3 regions of the Rahnella sp. WP5 genome follow, and region 2 is predicted to be linked to each of the others. Evidence: predicted binding sites of a transcription regulator. Region 2 holds the regulator's gene; each other region holds the start of a gene.
What was found. Region 2 encodes PurR, which represses purine synthesis genes. Its sites were predicted from a motif close to CANGCAAACGTTTGCNTG; they were not measured.

Region 1: the regulator PurR is predicted to act here: its motif matches at 2,850-2,867, upstream of EX31_RS15835 (nucleobase:cation symporter-2 family protein).
Region 3: the regulator PurR is predicted to act here: its motif matches at 4,088-4,105, upstream of purT (formate-dependent phosphoribosylglycinamide formyltransferase).

What each region holds. Positions count from the first base shown of each region.
Region 1 covers NZ_JQJR01000020.1:18,388-25,487, forward strand. The annotation lists gene EX31_RS15825 (PTS sugar transporter subunit IIC) at 92-1,417, shown strand; gene gltS (sodium/glutamate symporter) at 1,472-2,683, opposite strand; gene EX31_RS15835 (nucleobase:cation symporter-2 family protein) at 2,922-4,313, shown strand; gene EX31_RS15840 (AsmA family protein) at 4,467-6,161, shown strand; gene fabY (fatty acid biosynthesis protein FabY) at 6,229-7,100, opposite strand, start outside.
Region 2 covers NZ_JQJR01000014.1:23,909-31,008, reverse strand. The annotation lists gene EX31_RS13855 (MATE family efflux transporter) at 1-373, opposite strand, end outside; gene EX31_RS13850 (riboflavin synthase) at 628-1,281, shown strand; gene cfa (cyclopropane fatty acyl phospholipid synthase) at 1,360-2,511, opposite strand; gene punC (purine nucleoside transporter PunC) at 2,872-4,083, opposite strand; gene punR (DNA-binding transcriptional activator PunR) at 4,220-5,125, shown strand; gene purR (HTH-type transcriptional repressor PurR) at 5,163-6,188, opposite strand; gene EX31_RS26555 (cytochrome bd-I oxidase subunit CydH) at 6,492-6,611, shown strand; gene EX31_RS13825 (C40 family peptidase) at 6,777-7,100, opposite strand, start outside.
Region 3 covers NZ_KN050721.1:713,852-720,951, forward strand. The annotation lists gene EX31_RS24715 (L-serine ammonia-lyase) at 1-222, opposite strand, end outside; gene EX31_RS24720 (CoA pyrophosphatase) at 430-1,032, opposite strand; gene pabB (aminodeoxychorismate synthase component 1) at 1,029-2,405, opposite strand; gene EX31_RS24730 (YoaH family protein) at 2,567-2,749, shown strand; gene purT (formate-dependent phosphoribosylglycinamide formyltransferase) at 2,840-4,018, opposite strand; gene dbpA (ATP-dependent RNA helicase DbpA) at 4,269-5,651, shown strand; gene yebF (protein YebF) at 5,813-6,178, shown strand; gene EX31_RS24750 (S9 family peptidase) at 6,310-7,100, shown strand, end outside.

The sequences.
Region 1 (7,100 bases), on a different contig from region 2:
AAAAGCCGGTAACCGGTTTCACCTCCCGTCACTACACTGATGATAATTAAGGCAACCCTGTCTGATGTCCTCAACATAAGGCCAAATCATCATGAGTATCAGCCAATCCCTCTTCACTTTTATAGAACAGAAAATCAGCCCCTTCGCCGCGCGATTATCCTCACAGCGACATGTCATGGCAGTGCGTGATGGCTTCATCTCAGCAATGCCCTTTATGATTGTTGGTTCGTTTTTACTGGTTTTTGTTCACCCGCCATTTTCGCCCGAATCTTCATGGGGCTTCGCCAGAAGCTGGCTGGCGCTCTCGGCAAAATATGAAGTGCAGATCCTGACGCCGTTCAATATGACGATGGGCATTATGTCCATCTACATCTCGGCATCGATTGCCTACAATCTGGCAAGAAGTTACAAGCTAGACCCGTTCATGACCGCAATGCTGGCGCTGATGTCTTTCCTGCTGGTCGCAGCACCGCAGATTGATGAAAAGATGTCGACGGCGGCGCTGGGCGGCGTGGGGATCTTTACGGCTATTCTGGTGGCGATTTATGTCACCGAACTGACGCGGTTATTGAAAAAATACAATATCGGTATCCGTTTACCCGAACAGGTACCTTCAAACATTAAGCATTCGTTTGATTTGCTGATCCCGATTGTGGCCGTGGTGATTACACTTTTCCCGCTGAGCTTACTGGTCCAGTCAGGGTTTGATATGTTGCTGCCACAGGCGATTATGGCGCTGTTCGAACCCCTGATTTCTGCCGCAGACTCGCTGCCTGCCGTACTTCTCGCCGTGCTGATTTGCCACCTGTTGTGGTTCGCCGGCATTCATGGCTCGGCCATTGTATCTGGCATGTTGCAGGCTTTTTGGTTAACCAATCTCGGGCTGAATCAGACAGATCTCGCTGCCGGTTTACCCATGACGCACATCATGACCGAGGCATTCTGGAATTTCCTGATCGTGATTGGCGGGTCCGGCGCGACAATGGGACTGGTGCTGCTGTTTTGTCGCAGTAAGTCAGCGCATCTGCGCACCATGGGGAAACTCAGTCTGGTGCCAAGCTGTTTCAATATCAATGAGCCGGTGATTTTTGGCACACCTATCGTCATGAATCCGGTATTTTTCATTCCCTTCCTGCTGGCACCGATGGTCAATGCCGTTATCGCCTATCTGGCCGTATCGACGGATCTGCTCCCGCATATGATTTCACTGGTCCCCTGGACATCGCCGGCACCGATCGGGGCGGCCTGGGCGATGGGCTGGGATTTCAAAGTGTCGGTTCTGGTTATCCTGCTGATGGCACTGTCGATGGTAATTTATTATCCATTCTTCAAGGTCTACGAGAAGCAGTTACTGACGCAGGAAAAAGCCGCTGAGGCCGAACAGGTGTTCACTGAGAAGGCGGACGCGGCACAATAAACCCGACGGGAAGGAATAGTCAGGCACAGAAGCGATGTTTCTGTGCCTGTTTTTTTAGCTGATAGCCGGGAATACAGGCAGCATCAGGTAGAGTTTAATCACAATCGCATTGGCGATATCGATGAAGAATGCGCCCACCATCGGCACCACCAGAAACGCCAGATGCGAAGGGCCAAACTGGTTGGTGATCGCCTGCATATTGGCAATGGCCGTCGGGGTGGCACCCAGCCCGAAACCACAGTGTCCTGCCGCCAACACCGCCGCATCGTAGTTTTTCCCCATCACGCGATAAGTCACGAAAATCGCGTAAAGCGCCATCGCGAGGGCTTGAACGATAAGAATTGCCATCATCGGCAAGGCGAGTGCCGCCATCTCCCACAACTTAAGGCTCATCAATGCCATGGCAAGGAACAGTGACAAACTGACGTTACCCAGCACGGATACCGCACGGTCGAAGACACGATAAAAACCGAGCCATGCCAGCATATTACTCAGGATCACACCAACGAAGAGCACGCAGACAAAGGTTGGGATTTCAAATGCCGAGCCTTGCAACAGACTGGCGGTATATGTCCCAGCCATCAGGCAAATCGCGATCAGGGCAATGGTTTCAACCATCACCAGTGGCGTAATCATCCTGCCAATCGACGGTTTCTCAAATGCGCTCGGGTCGACCATATCCTCGGGGTTTCCGTTGGGGGTGGAAGAATGGCTGACCAGATAGCGCGCTACCGGCCCCCCAATAATACCGCCGAGCACCAGACCAAAAGTTGCGCAAGCCATCGCGACTTCCGTCGCATTTTCAAAGCCATAACGCTCGATAAACAGCTTGCTCCATGCCGCGCCGGTGCCGTGGCCACCTGAAAGGGTAATCGACCCCGCCAGCAACCCCATCAGCGGATCCAGCCCGAGCATTTTCGCCATTCCGATACCGATGGCATTTTGCAAAAGCAGTAAGCCCACGACGACAAACACCAGCAGAAACAGCGATTTGCCGCCTGCCCGCAGACTTGCCAGATTGGCGTTAAGACCGATCGTGGCAAAAAATGCCAGCATCAGTGGCTCTTTTAAAGACATGTCGAAACCGACTTCCCAGCCGAATATCTGGTTGGCGATCAGTAACAATAAAGCGACCAGCAAACCACCGGCAACGGGTTCAGGAATGGTGTATTTTTTGAGGAATTTGACCGACTGGACGCATTTCCGTCCTAAAAGGAGTACCAACGTGGCGGCAACCAGGGTGCCGTAGGTGTCGAGTTGAATCATTGACGAACTCCATTTTAAAATAAATCCAATAAAATTATCGAGTTATAAAAACTTCACTGACATGTTTTTTCCCAGAAGCTGAATTAGAAGTCATTCAAGCTGCGTCAGGCAAGAAAAACAGGCCATAAATCCCGTCCAATCCAAAACCAGTCGAGGAATATTGCCATTAGCAAACGATTGCTTTTGTCGTTAATTTCAATAAAAATGCCCGCTTTGCCGCTTATTGGAATGCCACAGCATGAGTTCGCAAACCGCAGAACAAGAAACACAGCAACCCGATCTCTCCCGTCAGCAAAAAAGTGAACTGATTTACCGGCTCGAGGACCGCCCGCCATTACCTCAAACGTTATTCGCCGCCTGTCAGCATTTGCTGGCGATGTTTGTTGCGGTAATCACACCAGCACTACTGATTTGCCAGGCGCTGGGTTTGCCTGCGCAGGACACGCAGCACATCATCAGCATGTCGCTGTTCGCCTCCGGCCTGGCTTCTATTTTGCAGATTAAAACCTGGGGACCGGTCGGCTCGGGTTTACTCTCGATTCAGGGCACCAGCTTTAACTTTGTTGCGCCGCTGATCATGGGCGGAATGGCGCTGAAAAATGGCGGTGCAGATGTGCCGACCATGATGGCGGCGCTGTTCGGCACCCTGATGCTGGCTTCCTGCACCGAAATCATTCTTTCCCGTTTCCTGCATCTCGCACGCCGCATCATTACGCCGCTGGTTTCCGGCATCGTGGTGATGATTATCGGGCTTTCACTCATTCAGGTCGGACTGACGTCTATCGGCGGCGGTTATGCGGCCATGAGCGATCACACATTCGGGGCACCGAAAAATCTGCTGCTGGCTGCCGTCGTGCTGGTAGTGATTGTTCTGCTGAACCGTCAACGTAACCCTTACCTGCGTGTCGCCTCTCTGGTTATCGCCATGGCCGTGGGTTATCTGGTGGCCTGGATGACGGGCATGTTGCCAACCGTTGCGCCAGCCGCGCAAAGCAACTGGATAACATTACCAACGCCGCTGTATTACGGACTGGGTTTTGACTGGAATTTGCTGATCCCGCTGATGCTGATTTTCATGGTGACATCGCTGGAAACCATCGGTGATATTACCGCAACCTCGGACGTTTCTGAGCAACCGGTCAGCGGCCCGCTGTACATGAAGCGCATCAAAGGCGGCGTTCTGGCCAATGGCCTGAACTCGATGCTTTCTGCTGTATTTAACACCTTCCCGAATTCCTGCTTCGGGCAGAACAACGGCGTCATTCAACTGACCGGCGTTGCCAGCCGCTATGTCGGTTTTGTGGTCGCGCTGATGCTGATCATCCTCGGGCTGTTCCCGGCTGTTGCGGGATTTGTGCAGCATATTCCTGAACCGGTACTGGGCGGCGCGACCATCGTGATGTTCGGTACCATTGCCGCTTCGGGTGTGCGCATTGTTTCCCGCGAGCGTCTGAATCGCCGCGCGATTATGATCATGGCGCTTTCTCTCGCCGTCGGTATGGGTGTTTCTCAGCAGCCGCTGATCCTGCAATTCGCACCGGACTGGCTGAAAACTCTTCTCTCTTCTGGCATTGCAGCGGGCGGCATTACTGCGATTGTTCTGAATCTGGTTTTCCCTCACGAGAAGTAAACGCAGGATGTAATCCGCGTGCAACAGCGGCAGAGGGTCTGGAACCTCTGCCGCTTTTTATTGCCTCCATTTGGCTAACCTGTTGAGAAAATTCGCTGTTTGCGGCATAAACAAAGAATCTTTTTCCATTTTCCCGTTACAGGGCTCCAGACGATGAGATTTATCGGTAAAATTTTGCTGACGTTCGCCTTACTTCTGGTGCTGGCGATCGTGCTGGTGTACGTCCTATTACAAACCCGCTGGGCTGCTGGCTGGGTCAGCCGCTGGGTCAGCAATAACAGCGAGTACCGTCTTTCCGTGGAGAAACTCGACCATAACTGGTCGTCGCCGGGTCGGGTGGCGTTAACCAATGTCATCTTCGGGCAGAAGAATCAGCCGGAAGTGCTGAATGCCGGTGAAGTTGATCTGGATTTAAGCTGGCGTCAGATCACCGAACCACGCTTTTTCGATCGCGTCGTGCTGGTCAGCGGACGCCTCAATGTCAGTCCTTCGTCAATGAATTTGCCATTGCAGGCCAATACCCTGCAACTGAGTAAAATGGCGCTCACCGGCAATACCGCTGGCTTAGACATTCAGGGTCAGCAGATTAACGCCGGTATTTCGCCGTGGCAGCCAAAACCCAATCAGCTTTTAGGCGATAAAGCTGACTTCCAGCTGAGCGCCGCCAGCCTGACGGTCAACGGACTGCCGGCCGAAAATGTGCTGATTCAGGGCAACATCAATAATAAGAATCTGACGCTGAGTAATTTTGGCGGCGATCTGGCTCGCGGTCAGTTAACGGGTAAAGCGACGCAGGCCGCCGATGGCAGCTGGAACATAGAAAACCTGCGGCTGAGCAATGTGCGTCTGCAAACCTCCAAACCGCTTTCTGCTTTCTTCGACGACTTCCAGACCCTGCCAAAAGTGACTATTCAGCGACTTGATCTGATCGACGCGCGTTTGCAGGGAACAGACTGGGCATTCAGCGACGTTGATTTGTCCGTGCAGGATCTGACGCTCGAAAAAGGCGACTGGCAAAGTGATGACGGCGAAATCACCCTGAATGCGACGGATATGATTGATGGAAACCTGCATATTCAGGATCCGATCATCAGCCTCGACCTTTCGCCGCAGGGCATTGCGATCAAACAAGCTACGGCGCGCTGGGAGCGCAGTTTATTGCGCACGACCGGCAACTGGCTGCGCGCCAACAAACGCCTTCAGCTTGATGAAGTGTCTGTTGCGGGGCTGGAATACACCTTGCCGGAAAACTGGAAACAACTCTGGAATCAGGCACTGCCGGATTCGCTGTCTGAAGTCTTTATCAGCCGGTTCATTGCTAACCGGAACCTGATTATTGATATCAATCCGCAGTTCCCCTTCCAGCTGACTGCACTTGATGGCCTCGGCAATAACCTGTTGCTGGCGCGTAATCATCAGTGGGGGATCTGGAGCGGTAAGCTGAATCTGAATGCAAGTGAAGCCACATTTAACCGCAATGATGTGCGCCGTCCTTCCATCACCCTGGAGGCGAACGACCGTCAGGTGAATATTTCTGAGCTGAGCGCCTTTACCAAAGAAGGATTGCTGGAAGCCAGTGCGACGGTTGATCAGCAGCCGCAGCGTCATTTCTCTGTGAAGATGACCGCCCGCTCAGTACCGGCGAATCAGCTGGAAAACTGGGGATGGCCACATGTGGCGCTGGAAGGTAACGCTAATATGCAGCTGAATCTGCAAGGACAGATGCCGGCAAACGTGGATTACAAACCCACGCTCAGCGGGACATTGCAGATAAACGGCAGCCAGGCAATTGACCAGAGAATGGTAAACGGGTTGGTTTCCGGTACGCCAGCATCTGCTACTCCTTAATCCAGGCATCACCAAAAATGCAAAAGGCACCGCAATGGCGGTGCCTTTTATTTTGGGTAGAAACCAATCAGTTAATTTCAGGCTCCAGCGGTGCGCCGGGCGCGGCGGGCAATACCAGATAGGTGCCTTCAAACACCGCGCCGTCTGTCTCATCGCCGTATAAATTCACTTCAAGTTGCACGCGTGCTTTCCGCCCGCGAGCCAGACGGTCGAGATCACCGCGGACAGAGCCCAGGTCGGCAACGGCACGCGGCCTGCCGGTCACCGGCATGCTGTAACGGATATGCGCATCCGCCAGCACAATGGTGCCGCCCAGATGGCGCTCACGCAGCAGCAGCCAGATCAGCCCCCAGCCGGTCAGCGTTGCCAGCGAAAACAAACTGCCAGCGAACAATGTATGGTGCGGATTCTGGTTGCCCGTTTCCGGCATCGTGGTGACAAATCGCTGGCCGGTGTACTGACTGATACGTACGCCCATTTTTTCGCTGAGCGGGATGTGGTCATACCAGGCCTGCTGAAGCTGGCCGCACCAGTCAGGGCGATGCAGAATATCATCCAGCGTTTCGATGGGTTTTATCATCAGGAAGTGGCGAACCGGGGTTGTTTGCGGCGTGGTGATTTCGCCCTGATTCACAAAGCCCAGTTTGGCAAAGAAATCCACGGCATCTTCGCGGGCGCTACAGACCACTCGTTTCACCCCTTCCTGACGCGCCACAGACTCCAGGGTCATCGCGACCAGCGTTCCCAGCCCTTTGTCTTGTACATTTGGATCAACCGCCAGAAAGCGGATAGAGGCTTCATTATCGGCATTGATGTATAAACGGCCAACCGCCACCGGTTCGCCCTCCTCATCAACCACCATCTGGTGATGTGCGATGGAATCGTAGGCATCACGCTCTGAACCCTCCGGCTGATGCAACGGTTTACGCAGCATTTCCC
Region 2 (7,100 bases):
CTTTCAGTTCGGGATCAATATTATGCATCAGGCTAAGAATATGGTCGCACTGTGACAGCACCGCGATGATCAGCACCGAAACCCCCGACGCCAGCCAGAATTCTTGCTGAACCTGATGACCAATTTTATCGCGACGCCCGGCTCCATTTAAATGCGCGATGGTTGGTGTCAGTGACAAGAGTAAACCGTGTCCGAATAAAATCGCCGGCAACCAGATTGAGGTGCCGACAGCGACGGCAGCCATGTCCGTGGCACTGACCGATCCCGCCATTATTGTGTCCACAACGCCCATGGATGTCTGGGCTATTTGCGCAAGGATGACCGGGATGGCAAGCGCTAACAAAACCCGCGCTTCTGCAAGGTACTTCTGCACAGATACACCTTTTTTCTTGATTATATTGAATAAAAAACGCCACAACAGATGGCATTAAACAGAGAGTAATAGTCCGAAGATTGTACATTGTCGGTATTTTTAAGCAAACAAAGCTGTTAATAGTTGGTTAAATAATGGAATTGAAGCAGACGGTGCTATTTCTTCTTGCAGAGATTTGGCTTTCAATTAATTCTGCGGCAAACTGAACGGAGTGACGTTTTAATACAACAGATTCAAACATTGAGGAAAAGGCTATGTTTACCGGAATTGTACAGGGAACCGGCACGGTCGTATCGATCGACGAGAAACCCAATTTCCGTACCCATGTTGTTCGTTTACCTGAAGATATGCTGGATAACCTGCAACTCGGCGCATCGGTGTCACATAACGGTTGCTGCCTGACGGTGACTGAAGTGAACGGCGACCTGGTGAGTTTTGATCTGATGAAAGAAACCCTGCGCCTGACAAATCTGGGCGAACTGAAAGAGGGCGACTCAGTTAATCTGGAACGTGCAGCGCGTTTTAATGATGAAATTGGCGGACATTTAATGTCTGGTCATATTATTTGTACGGCGGAAGTGGCAAAAATCCTGACGTCAGAAAATAACCGTCAGATCTGGTTCCGTATGCCGCATGAAGATTTGATGAAATATGTATTACATAAAGGTTATATCGGTATCGACGGTATTAGTCTCACCATCGGTGAAGTGACCCGCACCCGTTTCTGTGTCCATTTAATTCCGGAAACCTTGCAACGCACGACGCTGGGCATGAAACGTCTGGGCGACAAAATTAATATCGAAATCGATCCGCAAACTCAGGCGATTGTCGATACGGTCGAACGCGTATTAGCCAGTCGTGAAGCGGCGATCGCTACGGCACAGGCGATGATTGATAAAGCCGAATAAGTTATCTCAGACCCTTTATTGACATAAAAAAACCGGACATTCAGTGTCCGGTTTTTTATTAGCTAACGCATACAACTATCAGCGTGGTACGCGCATTCCGCCATCAACGCCTTGTGGGCTAAAGACGACTTGCCACAACTGAATGTCCCGGGCGCGGAAAGCACCAGCGCAGGCATTCAGGTAGTAGGTGAACATGCGGTGGAAACGTTCACCGTATTTTTCCGCCAGTTCCGGCCAGTGTTTCTGGAAGCGTTCATTCCACGCCATCAGCGTGCGGTCATAATCAGCGCCGATATTGTGCCAGTCTTCCATTACAAATAATGACTCACTGGTTTGTGCAATTTGTTGAACCGACGGCAGGCAACCGTTGGGGAAGATGTATTTATCAATCCACGGATCGACATTAAGGTCTGTTTTATTAGAACCGATGGTGTGCAGCAGGAAAATGCCGTCAGGTTTGATATTGCGTTTGGCGACATTAAAATAGGTCTGATAATTCTTCGGACCCACATGTTCAAACATCCCGACAGAAACAATGCGGTCAAACTGATCATTAAGGTCACGGTAATCCTGCAGCAGGATTGTGACATCCAGCCCTTCACAGCGTTTTTGAGCCAGTTTTTGTTGTTCAGCAGAAATCGTGACACCCACAACGCTCACGCCATAATTTCTTGCCGCAAACTCTGATAATCCACCCCAGCCGCAACCGATATCCAGCAAGCGCTGTCCCGGTTTTAATTGCAGCTTGTCACAGATCATTTTGAGTTTTGCTTCCTGTGCTTCTTCAAGCGTAGTGGCCTCTTTCCAGTAGCCGCAGGAATATTGCATGTACGGGTCGAGCATCAGAGTAAATAAATCGTTGCCCAGATCATAATGCTCTTTGCCAACAATCCACGCCCGTTTGCGGGATTGCAGATTGGTCAGGCGTGCTGCGGCGACACGTAAAGTATCTTTAAAATGGTGGGGGAGTTTACTTTCCAAACCGGCACGAATAACGCGCTGGAAAAAGATATCCAGACGGTCGCATTCCCACCAACCGTCCATATAACTTTCACCGAGGCCCAGAGAACCTTCCTGTAAAACACGCTTAAAGAAGTCAGTGTTTTTTACTTTAAGGTCGAAAGGACGATTACCGTTTACCTGAATATCTGCCATCGCCAGCATTTCACTGGCGATCCGGTACCACTGATTGTCCTGAATGCTTTGATCTTCTATACACGATGAACTCATAGCTTCTCCATCACTTTCTCTTCTGACTTATTAACCTGCCGGGAAAAGCAAAGGCTATTTTTGCAGGTCTTTATGAGAACAGACGACTAGCGCCTCGCCCGATATTCGACACCAACAGAGGAAATTAAGAAGAACGCCTGCGCGCCGTAAGACGTGCAGGAAAATCATCCTTGAAAAAGTACAAAAAAATAAGTGTGACACTGTCCGCGCGTCTGGCTTAAGTATGTGATAAAAGTTTTGTAAAAGTGCTATTTTATTTGGTTTTGTTGAGTATAGGCTCGCTGGCAGGCATTCTCAATAGTTAATCGTGATGAATGAAAATGCCCGTTAAGTGACTGTTACATCAGGGTATTATCACTATTAATTAGCATGCCTTGTCTGAGCTTCCTGCTCTGATTCCTGTCCATTGTCTTGCGGGCTTTCATGCTGCAAAGAGAGCCAGCGGCCCAAAACTACCAACAATAGTGTAGACAGCATGATCGTGACTGTCGCCATGAGCGGATGCACAATAAATGCGGAAACCAGCAAGCTGGCAAGGAAGCACAGCCCGAGCTGCAGCGTATTTTGCAATGCTGCCGCCTTGCCTGTATTAGCAGGAAACGGCATTAATGCATTTGCGACAACAATTGGGTAGGTTGCACCATTCACCAAAGCCATCAGACAGAAAGGGAGCAGCAGGCTAATCAGCCCGGCATCCGTGAACATGGCAACACAGAACAAAGTCACCATACTGACGCCGTAACCCGCCAGTAACCATGGCAGAATTTTATTACCGTCCAGCTTGCTGATCACAACACGGCAACCAAAACCACCAAGCAGGAAAGCAATAGTCTGCGGGACATAGCTCAGCCCGATGGCACCGGGTGAATAACCCATGTCGCTCAGGATAAACGGTGAACCCGTTAACCACGCAAAGAATCCGGCTGAACAGGCGGCATAAATCATGACATTCCCGCTGTAAACAGGCGATTTCAGTAACGTCGCAAACCCTGTTTTATCAGCCTTCGCTTGTTTTGCAGGTTTATTCTCACGCAGAGTCAGCGTCGTCAGCACCAGGACGACGGCGACTGCGGTCAGCAGAGCAAAAATGGCTTCCCAGTCAAAATGATTGAGTACCCACGCACCAAGTAATGGTGCCAGTGCCGGAGAAAGAGCCACTAACGGCATAATGCTGGCGAAGGTTTTTTTTGCCACATCGGCAGAGAAACGGTCAACAACGATTGCCTGCCAGGTGACTGCGGCGGCACAAACGCCCATCGCCTGTAAGAAGCGCAGGGCCAGAAGGGCGCGTACATTCTCAACCCAGATAACGCCCAGACAACCGACCGCAAACAGTGTCAGACCAAGAAGCAATACCGGTTTACGGCCGATCCTGTCTGACAACGGCCCCCATAACAACTGACCGAGAGCAAATCCGCCGAGAAAAATGCTCAGACTTGCGCTGATCATCCCGGGGCTGGTCATCAGACTGGTTTGCATGGCGCTGAACGCAGGCAGATACATATCAGTGGCTAAAAAGCCCAGCATGCTCAGTCCCGCGAGATAGAGCATAAATCCAAAGGAGGGTTTCATTATCGTCTCGTTAATTTATTTATTGCAGATGATGTGATGCAGATTACATACCGGAGGCGGAGTTTAACGCTTTGATAACAGGCTTGTGAAACGCTAATATTTGCACTCTGCTATCAAAAATATTGAAGGCTGAATTATGTGGTCAGAATACGCCCTTGAAGTGGTAGATGCCGTGGCAAGAACGGGTAGTTTTAGTGCGGCAGCGCAAGATTTGCACCGCGTGCCTTCTGCTATCAGCTATACCGTCCGTCAGCTTGAGCAGTGGCTGGCCGTGCCGTTGTTTGAACGTCGCCATCGTGACGTGGTACTGACGCCTGCGGGAAAGGTTTTTGTCGATGAAGCGCGGATTCTGACAAAAAAAATGATAGCCACGCGCCGGCAGTGTCAGCAGGTGGCGAACGGCTGGCGCGGCGAATTACGTGTGGCGGTTGACCGGATTGTAAAACCCGCACGGACACGGCGTCTGGTGCTCGATTTCTACCGCCATTTTGCGGACACCGAACTCATTATTCACTCAGAAGTGTTTAATGGTGTCTGGGATGCGCTGGTTGACGGGCGGGCAGACGTGGCGATCGGTGCTACACGCGCGATACCGGTTGGCGGGGGCTTCAGTTTTCGTGACATGGGATTTATGGACTGGCATTGCGTCGTCAGCCCGCAACATCCGCTTGCGCAGTTATCCGGCGCGCTGAATGATGATGAGTTGCGGCCTTATCCTGCACTCTGTCTGGAAGACACCTCCCGGACATTGCCTAAGCGGGATACATGGACGCTGGATAACCAGCGGCGGCTGGTCGTGCCAGACTGGACCTGCGCGCTGGAATGCCTGACCGAGGGCTTATGCGTGGGTATGATGCCGGTTCATCGCGTCACGCCGTGGATAGAACAGAAAAAGTTGCAGGTGCTGACGCTGGAAAATACGTTTCCCGACAGCCCGTGTTGCCTGACATGGGATCAAAGCAATCCGTCACCCTCGCTGGCCTGGTTGCTGGAATATATGGGCGATACAGAAACCATGAATCAGGAATGGCTGCGCGATTAGAAAAAAAACGCCTGCATCTGCAGGCGTTCGATATCTGTTAACGGCGGTAATCGCGGTACGGACCATCGGCTACGGAACGGCGTTCGACCAGTTTCGGATGCACCTCAATGGTCTGAGACTCTTCACGCTTACTGACAATTCTGTCCAGCAACATGGTAAAGGCCATTTCACCCAGACGTTCTTTCGGCTGATGCACGGTTGTCAGCGCGGGGGAGAAGTAGCGGGCGTTACGCACATTGTCGTAACCGATCACGGAAATATCCTGAGGAACGCGCAGGCCCAGTTCGTCTGCGGCACAGATTGCGCCCATTGCCATCACATCGCCACCACAGAATACGGCAGTCGGGCGGTGCTTCTGCATCAGAATTTTATGCATCGCCTGATAGCCCGATTCTGGCTCGAAATCGCCCTGAACTACCCATTCGTCACGCAGCGGAATATTGGCTTCAGTCAGTGCTTTCACAAAACCCTGGAAGCGGCCACCGCCGGTATTACGTGCCAGTTGGCCCGGGATCACCCCAATATCACGATGACCGCGTTCAATCAGATAACGCCCGGCCATGTAACCCCCTTCGAAAGCATTATCAATAATGCTGTCGGTGAAGTTCTTACGCGCTTCGCCCCAGTCCATGACCACCATTGGGATCGAACGGTGCTCCTCGAGCATATTGAGCAACTCATCAGGATATTCCGCGCACATCACCAGCAAGCCATCGACGCGTTTTTGCGCCAGCATTTGCAGGTAGGCTTGTTGTTTTTCCAGATTATTATGCGAGTTACACAAAATCAGCGTATAGCCTTTGGAGAAGCAGCTGTTTTCTACGGCTTCAATCACTTCGGCAAAATAGGGCGCTTCGCTGGAGGTGGCAAGCAGACCGATCGTTTTGGTGTTATTGACCTTCAGACTGCGGGCTACAGCACTCGGCGAGTAATGTAACTCTTTGATTGCAAGGAGAACCGCTTCTTTGGTTTCTTCGGCGACGAAACGTGTTTTATTGATGACGTGCGACACGGTTGTAGTGGAAACGCCAGCGCGCTTTGCGACATCTTTAATCGTTGCCATGTAAACAATGACTCCTGAACTCACGTGTTTCAGCACGTTAGCATTATGTTAATCGTTTGCTTGCGTGGATCTCACTGCTGGCTTCTAAAAGGGCAGTGAAATCGTTGGGTGGATTCTTCAGAATGAGGCGTGAAATACTCTCGGGTGAAATCAACCGGCACACAGGCGTGTTAACCGACAATTTTCTCTTATAATGCAGGAAAGTGGAAGTAAAATTCTCAGGGATACATTGTCATTCAGCACAAGATTTTAAATGTTAATTATGCGAAAATGCGTTGGCACACAATTAGTGTGGCTTAAAAAATGCCACAATTTGATCCGAAAGGGGGTTTGATGGACAGCAACCTGAAATTATCGTTGATCACCACGGTATGCGCTTTGCTTATGATTATCGCTTTCAGCTTCACTGCGGTGATGAACTGATTCAGTAAGTGAACCGCGATAAAAAAGGGCGATTCCTGTTACAGGAATCGCCCTTTTCAATTTTACGCAGTGGCCGTTACCGCCGATACTCTTCCCTGCAGAAACTCTTCGTTAAATGCTATTCAATGGCTGATTAGCGAAACTTCAGACTTAACGAATTGTTTATTATCGGATCGTTTTCGGCGTCATTACCCGGCGTGCACCCACATAATGATCTTGCCAGTAATCGTCGCCGAGAGAGGTGATTTTAATGTCTTCGCCCGTTCTTGGAGACTGAATAAACTTGCCGTTCCCCACGTAAACACCAACATGGTCTGCTGCGCCGCGGTTATTGATTCTGAAGAACACCAGATCACCGCTTTCAAGTTCGCCGCGTTTAACCGGAGCCGCATCGCGCAGGTGATACATTTCATTCGCTGTGCGTGGCATCTTAATACGGATCAAATCTTTGTAGGCGTAATAGACTAAGCCGCTGCAATCAAAACCGGT
Region 3 (7,100 bases), on a different contig from region 2:
CTGATTGCCCGCCAGACCTAAAATAATGGCGATATCTGTGTGGTGGCCTTTACCTGTCAGAGACAAAGAACCAAAAACGTCCACGGCGACACGCGTAACGGCAGGCATCATGCCCTTTTCCAGCAGGTCATCAGCGAACTGTTTGCCTGCTTTCATCGGGCCCAAAGTATGGGAACTGGAAGGGCCAATCCCGACCTTGAACATGTCGAAAACGCTAATCACGTCGAATACTCCTGTAATAGATTGCGGCAGGGAACGGGATCCCTGGCTTCCATAAATGAACCAACACCAGAGACAGCCCTTATGGACGGGTCTCTTGTTCTTATGGATAGACTTATAGTTTAAAAGGGCTGAGAGGCAAAAGTTTCATTTTTCGCATGAAATAAACTTATTTGATGCAAAAGTGTGATCGTAATGTAATCACTGAGCTCAGACTTCAACCTGCCGGGCCAACTGACGGATGATTCCCGCCGTCAGCCCCCAGACAAATTGTTGCTGATACCAGGACAGATAAACCCGGTGGTGAGTGCCTCTGCGGTGAATATCCAGAGGGTGATAACGAGCGAGATCAAAGGCTTCCCGCAGCGGCATTTCAAACAACTCGGCGACTTCATCTTCCGCGGGATGCAGTGGTACATCAACAGGCAACAGCCCGATAACCGGCGTGACCTGAAAACCGCTGCTGCTGTCCTGCGGCGACAGTGTGCCTAATATATGAACCTGTTCAGGGGGGATCGCGACCTCTTCATGCGCTTCGCGTAATGCGGTGGCAATAATTGAGGCATCGGAAGCATCTGCTGCACCACCGGGAAAGGCGACCTGGCCGGCGTGTTTACGCAACTGATCGGAGCGGCGCGTCAGTAAAAGGGTCGGTTCCGGACGGCAGATAATCGGGATCAACACAGCGGCGTGGCGGGTTCCGCGCAACGCCGCAGCAGGCAGGCGCGGCTGCTGCAATTGAAAACGCAGGATGAAATCTTCCACAGCAGGTGAAAACGTCTGTAAGGGCGCGTGTTGTTCCAGCAGCGTCACGGCTGTATTTCTCCTAATTCAGGCAGAATACGGGCAATCTTATCAAAAGTTTCCTGATATTCCGCCTGTTCCTGACTGTCAGCGACGATCCCGCCACCCGCCCAGCAGTAAATTTTGCCCTGTGCGGTGAGCAATGTGCGGATGGTGATATTGCTGTCCATCGTGCCGCAGCAACTCAGATATGCAATGCTGCCGCAATAGCCGTTGCGCCGTTGCGGTTCAAGTTCTTCGATAATTTCCATGGCACGCACTTTGGGCGCACCGGTAATGGAGCCACCGGGGAAACAGGCACGCAATAAGGCGCTGGCGTGACAGGTTTCGGGTAACCGGGCGGTGATCGTGCTGACCAGATGATGGACGGCGGGGAAGGGCTCCACAACGAACAGCTCCGGCACCCGCACACTGCCGGGTGTCGCCACGCGGCCAATATCGTTGCGCAGCAAGTCGACTATCATCAGGTTCTCGGCGCGATCCTTTTCCGATGCCGCCAGTCGTTCTGCCTGCTGCATATCCTCAGTCGGATCTTCGCAGCGCGGCAGCGTTCCCTTAATCGGGCGGGTCTGGATTTCAGCGTCTTTCAGCCAGATGAAACGCTCGGGAGAAAGACAGACAACGGCATTTTCCGGCAGACGCAGAAACGCGGAGAAAGGGGCGCGGTTAGCCTGATTGAGGCGCAGGAAAGCCTGCCATTCATCGCCGCTGTATTCTGTCGAAAACCGCTGAGCCAGATTGATCTGATAGCAATCACCACTGTGAATATATTCCTGAATCTTACGGAATTTCTCACCGTATTCTTCGCGGCTCATATTTGCCCGCCACGGCGCATGTAAACGGAAAGGCGCAGGAGAAGGAACAGGTTGGTACTGGGCCAGCCAGCGTAAACGTTCAGAAATGTCACCCTGGCAAATCAGCGTCAGGCGCTGTAAATGGTGATCGGCAATCAGCGCCCAGTCATAAATCCCTGCCGCCATATCCGGCAGGTCAATATCCCGTTCTGCAGTTTCAGGCAATGTTTCTATCCTGCGCCCCAGGTCATAACCGAACAAACCCAGTGCGCCGCCCAGAAAAGGAAAATCCGCTGAACTTTCTGCCTGTAAACCGGCCACTGCCATTTGCTCTTCCAGTAAAGCAAACGGATCTTCTGCCCGGGTTTCGGCCATGCCGTTGTGCTCAATCTGCGTTAGCTTGCCACGTGTGGTCAGCGTGATCAGCGGATCGGCCACCAGAATATCGAAACGATTATGCTGGTGCTGTGCCGAACCTGAATGCAGTAACATCGCCCACGGCAAAGCAGAAAGCGGCGCGAACCGTTCAGTTATTGCATCGGGCTGATAAGGTAATGAATGGAAAACAACGGGTTGGGCGAATGGCATGACGGGTATGAGTTTCTCTGGCGCAGTGACTATTTTTCAGGATCCTAACACAGATCGGGCTGCCTGAAAGCAGCGCAGGCGATTTGCGTGAATAAGGCGTATACTGTGCAACCCCGCACTGCGCGGGCTTTTTATTATCACCCGTACAACAGGACACTCCCATGCTGACAGGTATGCCTTCATTATCACATCACGAACAAGAACAGGCCGCCGATCGTATCCGCCAGTTAATGGAAAACGGCATGAGCAGCGGCGAAGCCATTGCGACAGTTGCAGAAGAAATCCGCGAAACGCATAAAGGCGACCGTGTGACCGTCATTTTTGATGACGAAGACGACGAATAAAACGTTGCTCCGCAGTTTCCCTTTGCTGCAAAGAAAAACCGGACTCTTTTCAGGCGTCCGGTTTTTTTTCATCTCAGCGTCAGGAATGGATTAGCCTTTAACCACCACTGCCGCCGCTGCCTGTTTGGCCTGTTCCACGGCGTCTTCAACGTTGTCCGCCGTCGCCAGCGCTACGCCAAGACGGCGCTTACCACTGATTTCCGGCTTACCGAACAGACGGATCTGGTTGTAACCGGTCAGTGCGTTTCCCAGGCCGGTAAACGTCACGTTGCTGCTGGTCAGTTCCGGCAGGATTACGGCAGAAGCGGAAGGGCCGAACTGGCGGATATTGCCCACCGGCAGACCGAGGAATGCGCGCACATGCAGGGCGAACTCTGATAAATCCTGAGAAATCAGCGTCACCATCCCGGTGTCGTGCGGGCGAGGTGACACTTCGCTGAAGATCACTTCATCACCACAAACAAACAGTTCAACGCCAAACAGGCCTTTACCGCCCAACGCTTTCACCACTTTCTCTGCGATGTCTTTGGCGCGCTGCAATGCAAGGTCTGTCATCTGCTGTGGCTGCCAGGATTCGCGGTAATCACCGTCTTCCTGACGGTGTCCGATTGGCGCACAGAAATGAATGCCATCAACGGCGCTGATCGTCAGCAGGGTAATTTCAAAATCAAACTTCACCAGACCTTCGAGGATGACCCGTCCGCCGCCAGCACGGCCACCTTGTTGGGCATAATCCCATGCCGCCTGTAACTGATCGGCACTGCGGATCAGGCTCTGACCTTTACCGGAAGAGCTCATCACCGGTTTGATAATGCACGGATAGCCGATGGCGTCGATCGCCTCACGGAAAGCCGCTTCATCATCGGCAAACTGATAAGTGGAAGTGGGCAGCTTCAGCGTTTCGGCAGCCAGACGACGGATGCCTTCGCGGTTCATGGTCAGGCGTGTCGCTTCAGCACAAGGCACGACGTTGTGACCCTGTTTTTCCAGCTCGACCAGCATGCTGGTGGCAATCGCTTCGATTTCCGGCACGATAAAATCAGGGTGTTCGCTTTCGATAACCTGTTTCAGTGCATCGCCATCCAGCATATTAATGACATGGCTGCGATGGGCGACCTGCATCGCGGGTGCATCGGCGTAGCGATCAACGGCGATCACTTCCAGACCCAGTCGCTGGCATTCAATCGCCACTTCTTTGCCCAGTTCGCCGGAGCCTAATAACATGACGCGGGTGGCGCCAGTGCGCAGTGCAGTACCAATGGTTAACATAGCTTCGTACCCAGATCTGTGTGAAGGAAAATAGGAATTTCGGCGCGCAGTATATCTGAAATTATTGTCGACGAAAACGATTGCGCAGTGCTGTTGATAAATTTAAGCGGGAATAAAAGCAGGATTTTTTTAGCCTGTTTTCTGCCGTTTAAGGCAGTCTGCGGGCGTCTCTGTTATCATTTACCCAAACCATGGCGTCAGGCTTCCTGCCGCTGTCCCGATTTTTGCCTCACATAAAGAGTTATCGCCCTTGAGCACGCATTCCTTTTCTGCCCTGACATTACCCGTTGAGCAACTTTCTAACCTGAATGAACTGGGTTACACCGAAATGACCCCGATTCAGGAAGCGTCGTTGCCTGCCATCCTGCTGGGTCAGGACGTCCGCGCCAAAGCCAAAACCGGCAGCGGTAAAACAGCCGCTTTCGGTATCGGTTTACTGAACAGCATTACCGTTTCACAGTTCGTCGCTCAGGCGCTGGTATTGTGTCCGACCCGCGAACTGGCCGATCAGGTCAGCAAAGAATTACGCCGTCTGGCGCGTTTTACCCAAAACATCAAAATTCTGACTCTGTGCGGTGGCCAGGCAATCGGGCCACAGCTTGAATCGCTGGTCCATCCGCCGCACATTGTGGTGGGTACGCCGGGCCGTATTCAGGAGCATTTGCGTAAAGGCACGCTGAAACTGGACGAACTGAAAGTACTGGTGCTGGATGAAGCGGACCGCATGCTGGATATGGGCTTTAGCGAAGATATCGAAGATGTCGTCAGTTATACGCCGCAGGATCGCCAGACGCTGCTGTTCTCCGCGACGTATCCGGACGGCATTGAGCGCATCAGTTCTAAATTTCAGCGTCAGCCGCTGAAGGTAGAAATCGAAGGTGAAGATGACATTGCTGATATCAGGCAGATTTTCATCGAAGCCGACAAACATCAGCGCTTATCGCTGCTGGCCGCAGTGCTGTATCAGTATCAGCCGACTTCCTGTGTGGTGTTCTGTAACACCAAACGTGACTGTCAGGATGTTTGTGATGACCTGAAGGCGAAAGGCATCAGTGCGCTGGCGCTGAACGGCGACCTCGAGCAGCGTGACCGCGACCGCGTACTGGTGCGTTTCTCCAACGGCAGTTGCCGCGTACTGGTGGCGACAGATGTGGCGGCGCGCGGGCTGGACATTAAACAGCTCGGCCTGGTCATTAATTACGAGCTGTCTTTCGACCCGGAAGTTCACGTTCACCGCGTGGGCCGTACCGGTCGTGCGGGCACCAGTGGTCTGGCCGTCAGTCTCGTGACACCGCAGGAAATGCCGCGTGTAACGGCGCTGGAAGATTACACCCGCCAGCGGTTTACCTGGCAGCCCGCAGCGCAGGCACTGGCCGCCGCCCCGGTGGCGCTTGATCCTGAAATGGCAACGTTATGCATCGATGGCGGCCGTAAAGCCAAAATCCGTCCCGGCGATATTCTGGGCGCGCTGACCGGTGACGCCGGGCTGACCGCAGCTGAAGTCGGTAAAATCGATATGTTCCCGGTTCATGCTTATGTGGCGATTCGTCAGAAGAGCGCTAAGAAAGCGCTGCAACGTTTGCAGGAAGGGAAAATTAAAGGCAAGAATTGCAAAGCCATTATCTTGCGTTAACCGGGTTTCTTATCGCTTTGCATTGGTCGTCTTGTTGTTAATGTTGTGTTATTGCCTTGTTGAGGATTATATTATCTAACGCAAGCGATGACCTTGTCTTATGTAGGGATATTGTCCGGCAAGGTCAACTGAATGAACGACAAAGACTGGGAAGACGAACGATGAAAAAGATAATCTTGGGCGTTGTGATGGCCGTTGCAGGAATGAGCGGTCTGAGCCAGGTTGCACAGGCCGATGAGCCTGAAGTGAGAACGGCAACGGTAACACCCTGTTCCACGGCCACAAAAGATGAAGTGGCAGCACTGGTTAAACGTGATTTCCTGCAAAACCGTATTCCGCGCTGGGATGCAGATAAAAAAGTGCTCGGCACTTCCACGCCGGTCGCGTGGGTGGTGACTGACAGCATCAGCGGCAATAACGCCAGATGGAATATCCCGCTAAAAGTGCGCGGTGATCACACTGATAAAACCTATCAGGTGACCCTCAACTGCCAGATCGGCGAAATCAGCTACAGCACGCCGGTATAGCCTTTCTGCACTTCCGGTTGCGTCCGTTATTTCTTAGCGGACGCATTATTTCCCTGCATTGACGTCTCTTGGTTTCCCTGCCTAAACCTGTCACTCTTGTCACACCGCAAAGAGGACAAAGAGATCCCGAGATGATGACACCTCCAAAGGCTGAAAAACGCCCGCAAACCCTGAGCGTACACGGCGATGACCGCGTCGATAACTATTACTGGCTGCGTGATGATGACCGCGCCGATCCTCAGGTTCTGGCGTATCTGACCGCTGAAAACCAATATACCGAACAGGCCATGCAACCGCATCAGGCGCTGCGTGAAACCCTGTATGGCGAAATGGTTGCGCGTATTGCGCAACAGGATCATTCCGTTCCCTACGTGAAACATGGCTACCGTTATCAGACCCGCTATGAACCGGGCAACGAATACGCCATTTATCTGCGTCAGCCCGCAGCGGAACATGAAAACTGGAGCACGCTGATTGATGGCAATGAACGTGCCAGAGACAGCGAATTTTACACGCTGGGCGGTCTGGATATCAGCCCTGATAACAAACTGATGGCCGTGGCGGAAGACTTTCTTTCGCGCCGTCAGTACGACATCCGCATCAAAAAACTTGATGACGAAACCTGGACTGACGATCAGCTGAAAAACACCTCCGGCAGCAGCGAATGGGCGAACGATTCTCAGACACTGTATTACGTGCGCAAACACAAGAAAACGTTGCTGCCGTATCAGGTTTATCGCCACGTGGTCGGCACTGATCCTAAGACCGACAAGCTGGTGTATGAAGAGAAAGACGACACGTTTTACGTCGGGCTGGATAAAACCACGTCTGAAAAATACATTCTGATCCACCTCGACAGCACCACGACTTCCGAGATCCTGCTGCTGGATGCCGATGATCCGCAGGCAAAACCGCAGGTGTT